3 regions of the Helicovermis profundi genome follow, and region 2 is predicted to be linked to each of the others. Evidence: riboswitches for the same ligand, from Rfam matches in the RefSeq annotation. Region 2 holds a riboswitch; each other region holds the start of a gene.
What was found. A riboswitch is a leader RNA that binds a small molecule or an ion and turns the genes downstream of it on or off. The one in region 2 is predicted to bind glycine.
Positions count from the first base shown of each region.

Region 1 (4,272 bases), 670 kb from region 2:
CCGATTCTTTGAGAGAATTACAGATAATGGCTGATCAGGCCTTATATAAAGCTAAGGAAAATGGAAAGGATCAAATAGTAAGTTATGAGTTATAAATAAATTATTTAAAGCCTCAATATTTTATTCAAATATTAAGGCTTTTTTTAAAATCAAGTAAAGTTACCTAAAGACTAATAACTATCAATAAGTTTTAGAACTCTTTTTTTTATGTTTTCAGGTATATTTTGTTCGAGCATTTTTTTTAAAATGCTAATATGTTGAGATTTATTTATTGATAAGTACTTTTCAATCATAGCGACTTTTGCTTCTCTATTTTTCATAAGTTGATATAAAAGATACCATTCTTCTAGAGATGTCATAGGAATACTAATACCATTTATAATATGAGATTTTGTAATCGATGATTTATCAAAATTATATTCGAATACTTCTTTTTCTAAATTAATACGAAGCCCTGAAATCACATCAATATCAATGCCATTAATAACATACTCGTAAAAATACCTTGATGAATATGAAGCAGACTTTTCCCATTTGGATTTTGTACCAAGTGATTTTAGTATTATATCAGCTTTTTCTATATCATCTAAAGAAATAATAATATCGATGTCATTTGGTTTATCGACTAGTCCATGGATACACAAAACCATTGAAGAACCAATAGCCCATGTAATATTAGCTTCGTTTAGTTTATCTGCTATTATTGATAATGTAGTAAACATTTTAATCACTCCCAAAAGTTTATAGAAAAATTAAATGATAAGAGAATTAATCTTTTTTAAAAAAGTAGTCTGTTAAAAAAGATTTTCGTGATTTAATTTATTTCTAACCATAGACTCAACTTCCGAAAGTCCAGGATAATCACCTTTTTCAAACTTAGAAAAAATTTTTTCGCTGTTAAAATAAACATCATAAATGCCACCTTCAGATGGAACTAATTTAACAGAAGTTATGTGTTTTTTATGTTCATTAAGAAGTCTTTCAGCTAGGCTCACGGCCCTCCCTAAATAACCTCATGATGTGCAGTATTCAATGGTAATAGTGTTATTCATAGAAACTCCTTTGTATAATAATTGTAAACTTAAAAATAATACTCTTTTATTAAAATTATATCATAATGATATAGCTTTTTTGTTTTGAGTTAAAGATAATTTTAAATTTTAATTGAAAATTATCAATTTTTAAAGCTATGAATAGGTGCAGGGATTCTACCACCTCTATTAACGAAATCTTCACTGGAAAATGTATTTACTTTCATGATAGGAGCCGTTCCAAGTAGCCCACCAAATACAGCTTCATCTCCCAGTGATTTTCCGTAAACAGGAATTATTCTTACTCCAGTTGTTTTATTATTAATCATGCCTATAGCAGCTTCATCTGCAATAATTGCAGAAATTGTACTTGACGGTGTATCTCCAGGTATTGCAATCATATCAAGACCAACAGAGCAAACACAAGTCATGGCTTCAAGTTTTTCTATAGTAAGTGATCCTTTTTTTACAGCTGCAATCATACCCTCATCCTCACTCACTGGTATAAATGCTCCACTAAGTCCTCCAACATGCTTTGCTGCCATAACTCCACCTTTTTTTACCGCGTCGTTTAAGAGTGCAAGAGCTGCTGTTGTTCCGTGTGCACCAACAACTTCAAGTCCAAATTCTTCAAGTATTCTTGCAATACTATCATTTACTGCAGGAGTAGGAGCAAGTGATAAATCGATTATTCCAAAAGGTACATTTAATTTTTCTGAGGCTTCATTTGCTACAAGTTGTCCAATTCGGGTTATTTTAAAGGCAATTTTTTTAATTGTTTCAGATACTATATCAAAAGAATCTCCTTTAACTTTTTCAAGTGCTGTTTTAACTACTCCAGGTCCACTAATGCCAACATGTATAACACAATCAGGTTCAGATACTCCGTGAAATGCCCCTGCCATAAATGGATTGTTTTCAGCAGCATTTGCAAATACAACTAATTTTGCACATCCAATGCTATTAGTGTCTTTAGTTAGATAAGCGGTTTCTTTTATAACTTTACCCAAATCTTTTACTGCATTCATATTAATTCCAGCTTTCGTTGTTCCTACGTTTACAGATGAACATACAATATCAGTAGATGATAAAGCCATTGGGAGTGATTTGATAAGAATTTTATCACCTTTCGTATATCCATTTTGAACAAGTGCCGAAAATCCTCCAATAAAATCTACTCCAACTTTTTTTGCAGCTTTGTCTAATGTTTTAGCATATTCAATATAATCTAGATCGTTGCTTGATTGCGCTATTAGAGAAATTGGTGTAACAGAAATCCTTTTATTAATTATTGGGATTCCATATTTTTCTTCAATTTCCTCGCCAACTTTAACTAAATTTTTTGCATATGTCGTAATTTTATTATATATTTTTTCTCTTGATTTTTTACCATCACTATCACAGCAATCCAAAAGTGAAATTCCCATTGTTATTGTTCTTATATCAAGTTTTTCTTTTTCTATCATACTTATAGTTTCAAGAATATTATTAAAATTATTCATATAGCCTCCTTTATATTTTATGCATTGCAGAAAAAATTTCTTCGTGTTGCACCTTTATGCTTAGTTCAAGTTTTTTTGCTGAAATAGATAAATCATTTTTAAGTTTTTTAAACTCAATTACCATATCTTTAAGATCCACTAGCATAACCATTGTAAAATATCCATTAACAATTGTTTGGTTTATATCTAAAATATTGATAGAGTGATCAGTTAAAATTGCTGAAATTTCTTTGATAATTCCTTTTTTATCCATTCCTAGTACTGAAATAAATGCATTCATAAAAATCTCCTTTTTGTGTTAGAAAACAGAAGAAGGTACAAAAAACAAAATGAGACTAAAACTTAGTCTCATAGAAAGCGTTATACGTATAAAAAGAATTATCTTTTTATAAAATGTTTCCTCTGTCCCTTGTACCTGAGAGTTTCACTGTAAAAACAGCTTTCCCCTTCGGTGCTCATAAATGAGTCTCTCCAGAGGTTCGTCTAATAACGGTCTTACTAATTCGTAATTCCACTACCTTCATCCGAGCCATATTAATTTAATAATGATGTTATCATAGAAAATTGATAATTGTCAAGTATAATTAAAGAAAAATAAAATTATTACAAATAGTAATAATTTTATTTAAGAAATCAAGCAAAAAAATGTATAAATAATTATTGTAAAGGTTAATTTTTAAAGGTATAATTAATCGATTTGAAACAAGAAAATTTACATGTTTATTCTATTGAAAAGTGTATAAAGGGTGTGGAGATAAAGATGAAATTAAAAAGTAAATTGATTGTAATAGCTATTGTAATTTTATTTATTTTAACAGCTGTAGCATATAAGGGCATTAGCTCAATTAATAAAGCAAATAATAATTTAAATACGTTTTACGAAGATAGATATATTCCAAATCAAATTTTAACTGATATTCAAAAACAAGTATTTTATATGGAATTGAATTTACAAAAAATGGTGTATGAAAAAAAATCTTCTTTAACGGTTGATGATTCTAATGCTGAATGGAAAGCTATTGCTGAAAGTATTCAACTAATTAATAGATTAATTAAAGAATATAAGAACAAATATTTAGTATCAGATGAAGTCCAAGTACTTAAAAAAGTTGAAATTTTAAGCACCGAGTATGAAAACATATTAAATGAAATTTTTTACTATAGGGAGTATAAAGGTGCAGATATATTAATATCTAAAATTGAGTGGTTAACAAAACTTAGTGAAAATTATATAAATGAATTAGAAACTATAAACATTGATATTGCAAAAAAACTTAAAAATGATAGTAATGCTAGTGCAGTAAAATCAAGAAATGTTTTACTTTTTTTATTATTTATTGTTAGCATTATTTTATTAATTCTTTTTATTTTGATTGATAAATTTACAAAGAGAAGAATAAGTTTGGAAAAGAAAATCTCAGAGGAATCAATTTCTATTGTTTCGAATATTCTAGAAATGCATGATGAATACACTGAAGGACATTCTAAAAGTGTAGCCAATATTAGCAGGTTAATTGCTGAAAAGTTGGATTGTAAAGATTGTGAAAACGATTATATTTATATAGCAGGGCTTCTTCATGATATTGGAAAAACATTTATTGGTGTCGATATATTAAATAAAAAAGGAAAATTAAATGATGAAGAATATGACGAAGTAAAAATGCATACTATTAAAGGTCATGATATATTAATTAGGACAAGTGAATTAAAAGTAATTTCAAAATACGTACTTCACCACC
Region 1 is NZ_AP028654.1:558,571-562,842, forward strand. It holds gene AACH12_RS02415 (sensor domain-containing diguanylate cyclase) at 1-95, shown strand, start outside; gene AACH12_RS02420 (nucleotidyltransferase family protein) at 171-722, opposite strand; partial or broken gene AACH12_RS02425 (Rdx family protein) at 795-1,001, opposite strand; gene AACH12_RS02430 (PFL family protein) at 1,175-2,533, opposite strand; gene AACH12_RS02435 (ACT domain-containing protein) at 2,544-2,813, opposite strand; glycine riboswitch at 2,926-3,018, opposite strand; gene AACH12_RS02440 (HD domain-containing phosphohydrolase) at 3,294-4,272, shown strand, end outside.
Region 1: another riboswitch for glycine. It lies ahead of AACH12_RS02435 (ACT domain-containing protein); the one in region 2 lies ahead of AACH12_RS05330 (GrdX family protein).

Region 2 (4,272 bases):
CTCTCTAATACTTCTGTATCTCAAAATTCTAGGGAACGTATAGATGGACTTTTTTCTACTATAAATGATATTGAAAGAGTGGGTGATCATGCAGATAATATTGCTGAACTTTCTATTGAAAAAGGAGAAAAGTTTTTAGCGTTTTCCGATTCAGCGATAGAGGAACTTAAAGATATGAGTGAAAAAACAATTTTATCCTTTTCTGATTCATTGACATGTTTAAAGGAAGCTGATATAAAACTAGCGCAAAAAATTATTGAAAGAGAAGGAGAAATTGATGTGCTAGAAAAAACATTGAGAAAAAAACATATCAAAAGACTAAGCGAGAGGAAATGTCAAGCAAATTCAGGTGTTATATTTTTGGATATCATTAGCAATTTAGAGAGAATTGGTGACCATGCTTCAAATATTGCTTATGCTGTAATTTATGAATAGAAATTATAAATAAATTAATATTGCAATTGGGGGAGAAAATGAGTATAAGAATAATCACAGATAGCGTATCGGATATTCCAAAATCTATTTCAAATGAGTTAAATATAAGAGTAGTACCTCTTAGTGTTAATTTTGAAGATAAAGTATATAAAGATGGCGTAGATATTAATAACGAAGAGTTTTTTAATAAATTAATATCTTCTAAAAAACTACCAAGAACTTCGCAAGTTACGCCAGGTGAATTTATTAATGTTTTTAAAGAAGAATTATTAGAACATGAATTTTTAATTGTAATTTTAATGTCATCTAAATTAAGCGGAACATATAATGCGGCGATTAAGGCTAAAGAGTATATTAATAGTGATAAAATTGTTATAATAGACTCAAAAGCAATAAGTTTTGGATACGGAATGATCGTTATTGAAGCTGCTAGAATGGTGATAAATGGTAAATTAGAAGTAGAGGTAATAGATAAAATAAAGTATATGGTCAGGAATATGCAATATTTTTTTGTTGTAGATACTTTAGAATACCTTCTAAAAGGTGGTAGATTATCTAAAACTGAAGCCGTTATTGGTAAAATATTAAATGTTAAGCCAATTATTACAATAGTTGATGGCCAGTTGAAAGCTATTGATAAAGTTCGGGGAAGAAAGAAAGCATTTAAATGGATTTTCAATTGGATAGACCAAAATAAAATTGATTTATCTGATAAACAAATTGGTATTTATCATGCTACTAGTAAAGAAAATTTAAATATATTAAGAAGCGCTATTGAAAAAAATTATACGTTTAAGGAAATAATTGAATCTGAAGTAGGTTCAGTAGTTGGAACTCATGCCGGACCGGGATGCCTTGCAATAAGCTTTTTAAAATAATATATTTTTATATAGTATTTGATAAAAAAGTATCAATTGATAAAAAAAAGTATTGCATTTGGATTTTTTATGCTATATAATCAACATGTAAGTAGACAAAATGTTAACAAACGTTAACATATATGTACAATCGGATGAAGAATCAGGGAGAGAATCATTTAATTGATCGCCGAAGGAACAAATCTCTGCTATGCCAGTAGTGATGAATTTCTCAGGCAAAAGGACCGGATTTTGACGATACTCTGAAAAGTCTTTTAATAGACACCGAAGGGGCAATCTTTGAAAAAAGAGAATCTCTCAGGTTACTATAACAGAGGAGAAACGGCATTTATGCTGTTTCTCCTGTTTTTGTTTTTGTTTCTATATTTAGGATTGGATGTGTGTGTATGAAATATGTAATTATTACTAATAATAAATTAGTAAATGAGTATTACTTAAACGAAATTAATTTCAAAAATTTAGAAAAAATAATTTTTATGGAAACTGCTAGTTTTATTAATGTTCTTGAATTTGCAAGAGATAGTATTCATAAAGGTCATAAATTACTTACTCATCCTTTAACGGGTAGTGTTAAACCATACGAAACACCATTTAAATCAGTTGTCATTTCGAGTGAAACAACTGAAATGGATTTCGAATCGCTAAATATTATTGAAAATAGTATTGAAGTTACAAAAAAATTTCTAAGAGATTACAAGCCAAGAAATTTAAAGGAAAAGCATTTAAAAGATTTTATGATTATTGATAAAAGTTTAATTGATAGTGGTATAGAAAGTATTAATCAGGTTTATTAAATTTTAAGACCAAATTTTTAAGGAGGAACTTTTAAGTGGAAAAAATATTTGATGTTGTAGTAATTGGAGCAGGCCCTGCTGGACTTTCAGCTGGTTTATATGCTGCTAGAGCAAAGATGAATGTGTTAGTTTTAGAAAAAAGCAGAACAGGTGGACAAATTGTAACTACTGAAGAAGTTGCAAACTATCCTGGTTCAATTCCAGAAGCTACTGGTCCAAGTTTAGTAGCTAGAATGGTAGAACAATGTGAAGAATTTGGAGCTGAAATTTTAAAAGATTCAGTACTTGATATAGATCTCGATTCGGATATAAAAATTATAAAAACAAATAGTGGTAAAAATATAAAAACGAAATCTGTTATTATTGCAACAGGTGCTTCACCTAGAAAACTTGACTGTCCAGGTGAGAGCGAATTAACTGGTAAAGGAATTTCATACTGTGCTACATGTGATGCTGATTTTTTTACTGATTTGGAAGTTTACTGTATTGGCGGCGGCGACACTGCTCTTGAAGAAGCTATGTACTTAACTAAGTTTGCTAGAAAAGTAAATGTTGTTCATAGAAGGGATGAGTTTAGAGCTGCCAAATCAATTGTTGAAAAGATAAAAGCTAATGATAAAATCAATTTAATTTATGATTCGGTTGTAGAAGAAATTAAAGGTGATGGAATTGTTGAATCTTTAGTACTTAAAAATAAAAAAACTGGCCAACTAACTGAGCATCTTGCAGATGAAGAAGACGGAACTTTTGGTGTATTTGTGTTTGTTGGTTATATTCCACAAACTGAATTGTTTAAGGGCAAAGTAGAACTTGATGAAAGAGGATATTTTTTAACTGATTCTGATATGAAAACAAATATTGAAGGTGTGTTTGCTGCAGGAGATGTGAGACAAAAGTCATTAAGACAGGTAGTTACAGCAACTGCTGATGGTGCGATAGCCGCGGTACAAGCTGAAAAATATATTGAACATAAATTTAGCTAAACTATTAGGCATTCTTCATTAGAGTTTAATAGTCCTAGGAAGAATGCTTATTTTATTATTACAAATGTTAAATTTATAACTACATTTTATTGCTATTTTTTCAAAAAATTTATAGCAAAATATTTTAAGAACGTTATTAAAAAGGAGGTAAAAATGTTAATTTTATCAAAAGATAATTTTAGTGAAGAAGTTTTAGAATCAAGTGGATTAACTCTTGTTGATTATTGGAGTGATTCATGTGAACCATGTAAGGCGCTTATGCCAGATGTAGAGGTTCTTTCAAATGAGTATGAAGGAAAAGTTAAGTTTTGTAAACTGAACACTACTAAAGCTAGAAGACTTGCAATTTCACAAAGAGTTTTAGGACTTCCAACTATTGTATTATATAAAGATGGTCAGAAATTGGCTGAAGTTACAAAAGATGATGCTACAAAAGATGGTATCAAAAAAATGATTGAAAGTAATTTGTAAAAGTTTTTAACCAACCACTTGGTTGGAATAAAGAGGAGGTGAACCTTTTGCGTTTAGAGATTGGTGAAATTTTAATTAAAGATGTACAATTTGGTGAAGTATCAAAAATTGAAAATGGAACTTTATATGTAAACAAAGAAGAAATAATCAAGTTGGCAAGTGAAGATGAGCATTTAAGTAAAGTAGATGTTGATTTAGCAAGACCAGGTGAAGAGGTAAGAATAACACCTGTAAAAGACGTGATTGAGCCTAGAGTTAAAGTCGAAGGCAAAGGTGGTATTTTTCCTGGAGTGATTAGTAAAGTTGATACTGTAGGAGAAGGAAGAACTAACGTACTAAAGGGTGCTGCAGTTGTTACTTGTGGTAAAATTGTCGGATTCCAGGAAGGTATTATTGATATGACTGGAGTTGGCTCTGAATTTACACCGTTTTCAAAATTAAATAATGTAGTGGTAATTCTTGAACCTAAAGAAGGAATTGAACCATACCAATATGAAGCTGCAGCAAGAATGGCTGGACTTAAAATAGCAACATATTTAGGTGAATTATCTAGAGAATTAACTCCAGATAATATTGAATCTTTCGAAACAAAACCAATGTTTGAGCAAGCAAATGAATATCCAAAATTACCAAAGGTAGGCTATGTTTATATGCTTCAAACTCAAGGTTTACTTCATGACACTTATGTTTATGGAGTGGATGCAAAGAAGA
Region 2 is NZ_AP028654.1:1,229,965-1,234,236, forward strand. It holds gene AACH12_RS05320 (Na/Pi cotransporter family protein) at 1-435, shown strand, start outside; gene AACH12_RS05325 (DegV family protein) at 474-1,313, shown strand; glycine riboswitch at 1,448-1,550, shown strand; gene AACH12_RS05330 (GrdX family protein) at 1,700-2,107, shown strand; gene trxB (thioredoxin-disulfide reductase) at 2,143-3,090, shown strand; gene trxA (thioredoxin TrxA) at 3,244-3,561, shown strand; gene AACH12_RS05345 (glycine/sarcosine/betaine reductase component B subunit) at 3,609-4,272, shown strand, end outside.

Region 3 (4,272 bases), 730 kb from region 2:
GTATCCGTTCTAAATCCAAATTTATCATGTAATTCATCTGTTATATCAGTTCGTGTGTATGTCGGAATATATCCTTCGCCTTTTAACTCCATAAAGTTATGATTTTTTAACGTTTCTATTAATTCTTTTGTAGTGTATTTTTCATCAAGCTTCTTTTCTAAAAGCCTATATATCAGTAAAGAAAGAAAACATGTTGTAAAATGAGCTTTTATTCTATCATCTCTACTTAAATATACTGGTCTTGCTTTAAACTCAGTTTTTAGAATTCTAAATGATTCTTCTATTTCCCATCTTCTTTTATTTACTTTAATAATTGTTTCAGCATTATCATCAAGATTTGTACATACTCCGTAGAATCCATCATATTTTTCTTCATCAGAAATAGTGTCTCTATTTATTGTAAGTACCTGTTTTTCAGCGATTTCACCTTCATTAGTGCAGTGAATAGAATCTATAAATCTCTTTGGATCATTCTGTTTCTTTTTATTGATACTAGAAGGTTTTTTAACAAGTTTTTCTGCACGTTGTATTTGAGTGCTTCGAATGTACTCTTGATAAGCTCTATATTTTGGTGAATATGTTACTATTAATTTTTGTGGTAATTCATTTTCATTTATCCAACGTTCTTTGTAATAAATAGCTTTATTGTTTGAAGAATGATCTATATTTTCTAAATTAATATTTTTTGTCTCATTTGATAAATGCCATCCATTTGGGGCAAGAGCCCAATCTTTAAGATGTTTTTTAAGCTTTTTTAATGATTGTGTAACAATAAAAGCTCTATCGTTTTTATTATTAAATATTCTATTGGTATTAGATGCTAATCCTGCATCTGTACATACAACAAATTTAGATAAATCAAAATCAGATAATATGCGCTTTTCTAGTGGTTTTAAACTTGGCTGTTCATTTTTATTTCCATCAAATATAGAAAATGCAAGTGGTATGCCATCCCCATCCATAAATAATCCCATTTGTACAATTGGATTAGGGCGATGTTCTTTGGAAAGTCCATATTGTTTTAACCCATCGGCTTTTTCAGTTTCAAAGAAATAATTTGTACAATCGTAATAAAGCACTTTTGTATTTCTTTTAGATAATTTTAAACTATTTTTATAAACAGTTGATTCAATAAAATCAGATTCTTTAGAAATTATTTCTAAAGCTCTATAAATATGCTGTAATTCAAAATTAGGCTGTTCAATAAAGTCATTAGAGGCTTTAAAAGAAGAAAGCTTAGAAGACGGATTAAGCATTCTAGTATAAATGAGTCTAGAAAGAATACTGTTTAAATCAAAAGAAAATTTATATTTATCAGAAATTTGCTTTGAAATTTTATGAAGGCCTAAATCATAATAAATATCTTGTAAAAAAAGATATCCACCATTGAAATGAACCTTAGAATCCATTGGTATTTGTTTAGTTTCAGAAAATTTAGCAATAATCTCAACTTTATTTTCTTTTTCTTTTTTATTAAGTTCACTTATATATTTTTTTGCCCATTCATAAGGATCTTGTCCATTTAATTTTTCACGTAATTGTGCTTCAGTACCAAGTTTTTCTACAATTTTAGTTGTTCGTTTATTTTTAATAGTAATATCTTTAATAACGTAAAGTGAAGTAGCATTTTTTGATTTAGAAGTTGAAAGTCTCATAAGCATAATACCTCCTGTTCCTTACATTATACCACAATACGACAAACTACGCAATAGTAAAACGGAAAATTTGACAAAAAAATAAGCCTATAATTGGCTTTGAGGTAGAATTTTGTTTATGCAACTGTCAAACTTCCGCGACAAACTACGCAATAGTAAAACGGAAAATTTGACAAAAAAATAAGCCTATAATTGGCTTTGAGGTAGAATTTTGTTTATGCAACTGTCAAACTTCCGTGTTTACCGTTAATAGAATAACAACCCTTGAAATCTTAATAATAATAATATATTATGATAATGTAATATAAAATAAAAATATTTTGAATCCAAATGATTATTTTGTGAGATATCTTTAAATAGATAGCCGAAGATGCAATGAGTGTTTTGCCAAAAACATTTAGAACCTTTCAGGCAAATGGAACATAATATGATGGATCTCTGAAGAGTCATTTAATTGGCGCCGAAGGAGTAAATCTCTCAGGCAAAGAAAACAGAGAAGGTTAGGCTAAAGCTGACCTTCTTTTTTGTTTTTGTTAAATAGGTAACATTGTAAAGTGAGAAACAATTTCTACGAATTTACTATTTTATTAGTATAAAATTAATTAATGGGTATATAAACTAAAGTGACTTAAATATTAAAAGTAAAACCGTCAATTTGGCGGTATTATTGATAAATGAATTTCTTGGATTCAGAGAGAGTTTTTACTGCCACTGAATCTTAGAAAACATAATCCAGGGCCTTTTTAGAGTTCTTTATCCACCACTTTTTTAAGAAGTGGGGGTATTAGAACTCTAAGGCATCGGATAAAGTTTTTTAGAAACAAACAATTGACGAGGGGGTTACAAATTGAGTAATTTACAAAGAACGGCTTTATATGAAGAACATGTTAAAAATGGTGGCAAAATTGTTGATTTTGCAGGATGGGAATTACCCATTCAGTACGAAGGGTTAGTTGTTGAACATGAAGCTGTAAGAAATGATTGTGGTATGTTTGACGTTTCTCATATGGGTGAAGTAACAGTTGATGGAAAAGACGCTGAAGCTTTCGTTCAATACTTAGTAACAAACAATGTTAAAACTATGAAGGAAAAACAAGTTATATATGGACAAATGTGCTATGAAAATGGTGGAATTGTAGACGATCTACTTGTTTATAAATATAATACTGAAAAATATTTATTAGTAATAAATGCATCAAATGTAGCAAAGGACTTTGCTTGGATGCAAGAAGTAGTGAAAAAATTTGAAGTTAAATTAGTAAATATTTCAACTGAAACATCTGAAGTTGCACTTCAAGGACCAAAAGCTGAAAAATTGCTTCAAAATTTAACTGATAAAGATTTAAGTGAAATTGGATTCTTTTTCTTTGAAAATCCTGTAGTTATTGCAGGCGTTGAATGTATTGTTTCTAGAACAGGTTATACTGGTGAAGACGGTTTTGAAATTTATGCGCCAAATGATAAAATTACAATAGTATGGAACGCAATTATTGAAAAAGGCGGAGACTATGGTCTAAAACTTTGTGGTCTTGGTTGTAGAGATACACTTAGATTTGAAGTTGCACTTCCTCTTTATGGAAACGAAATGAGCAAAGATATTTCACCACTTGAAGCAGGACTTGGTTTCTTTGTTAAACTTGATACTGATGATTTTATTGGAAAAAGTGCATTAGTTAAACAAAAAGAAGAAGGTCTTAAAAGAAAAACAATTGGTTTTGAAATCGAAGGAAGACCAGTTGCAAGACATGAATATAAAGTGTTAAAAAATGGAAAAGAAATTGGCTTTGTAACAACAGGATACAATTCTCCTTCAGTAGGTAAAAGTGTAGGTATTGCAATTGTTGATGCTGAGTATGCTGTAAAAGGTGAAGAGATTGAAATTCAAATTAGAAAGAAAACAGTTAAAGCTATAGTTACAGCAAAAAGAGCATACAAAAAAAGTTATAAAAAATAGATAAATAAATTATACTAAGTAATCTTATAAATTTTTAGTTTTTAATATCATAAAAGTGGTATTAACATAATAGAGTAAAAAATTTAAACAAAAATATTAGGAGGTATTATTAATGAAAGTTGTTGAAGGTTTATTATACGCAGAGGATCACGAGTGGGTTAAAGTTGAAGGAAATGTAGCTACAATTGGATTATCAGATTTTGCACAACATGAACTTGGAGATATTGTATTTTTAGAATTACCAGAAGTTGATGATGAATTAGCTGCTGGAGATGTTTTTGGTGTTGTTGAATCAGTAAAAGCTGCTTCGGATTCATTTACTCCTGTTTCGGGAAAAGTAATTGAAGTGAATGAAGATTTACTAGATGCTCCAGAAGGAGTTAACTCTGATGCATTTGGAAGTTGGATGTATAAAATTGAATTATCAAATAAAGAAGAATTAGATGGATTAATGGATTCAACTAAATACACAGAATTTTGTTCAAAATAATACTAACCTAGTAAATTCTTGACTTCAAAGAGAGCATTAGCTCTCTTTGAATTATAAAAGGAGTGATATAGTGCATAGATATATACCTAATACTGAATCTGACGTAAAAGAAATGCTTAGCGATATTGGAGCAAAGTCTATAAATGATTTATTTGTAGATATTCCTGAAAAAA
Region 3 is NZ_AP028654.1:500,713-504,984, forward strand. It holds gene AACH12_RS02140 (IS1634 family transposase) at 1-1,655, opposite strand, end outside; glycine riboswitch at 1,986-2,088, shown strand; gene gcvT (glycine cleavage system aminomethyltransferase GcvT) at 2,503-3,609, shown strand; gene gcvH (glycine cleavage system protein GcvH) at 3,722-4,099, shown strand; gene gcvPA (aminomethyl-transferring glycine dehydrogenase subunit GcvPA) at 4,170-4,272, shown strand, end outside.
Region 3: another riboswitch for glycine. It lies ahead of gcvT (glycine cleavage system aminomethyltransferase GcvT); the one in region 2 lies ahead of AACH12_RS05330 (GrdX family protein).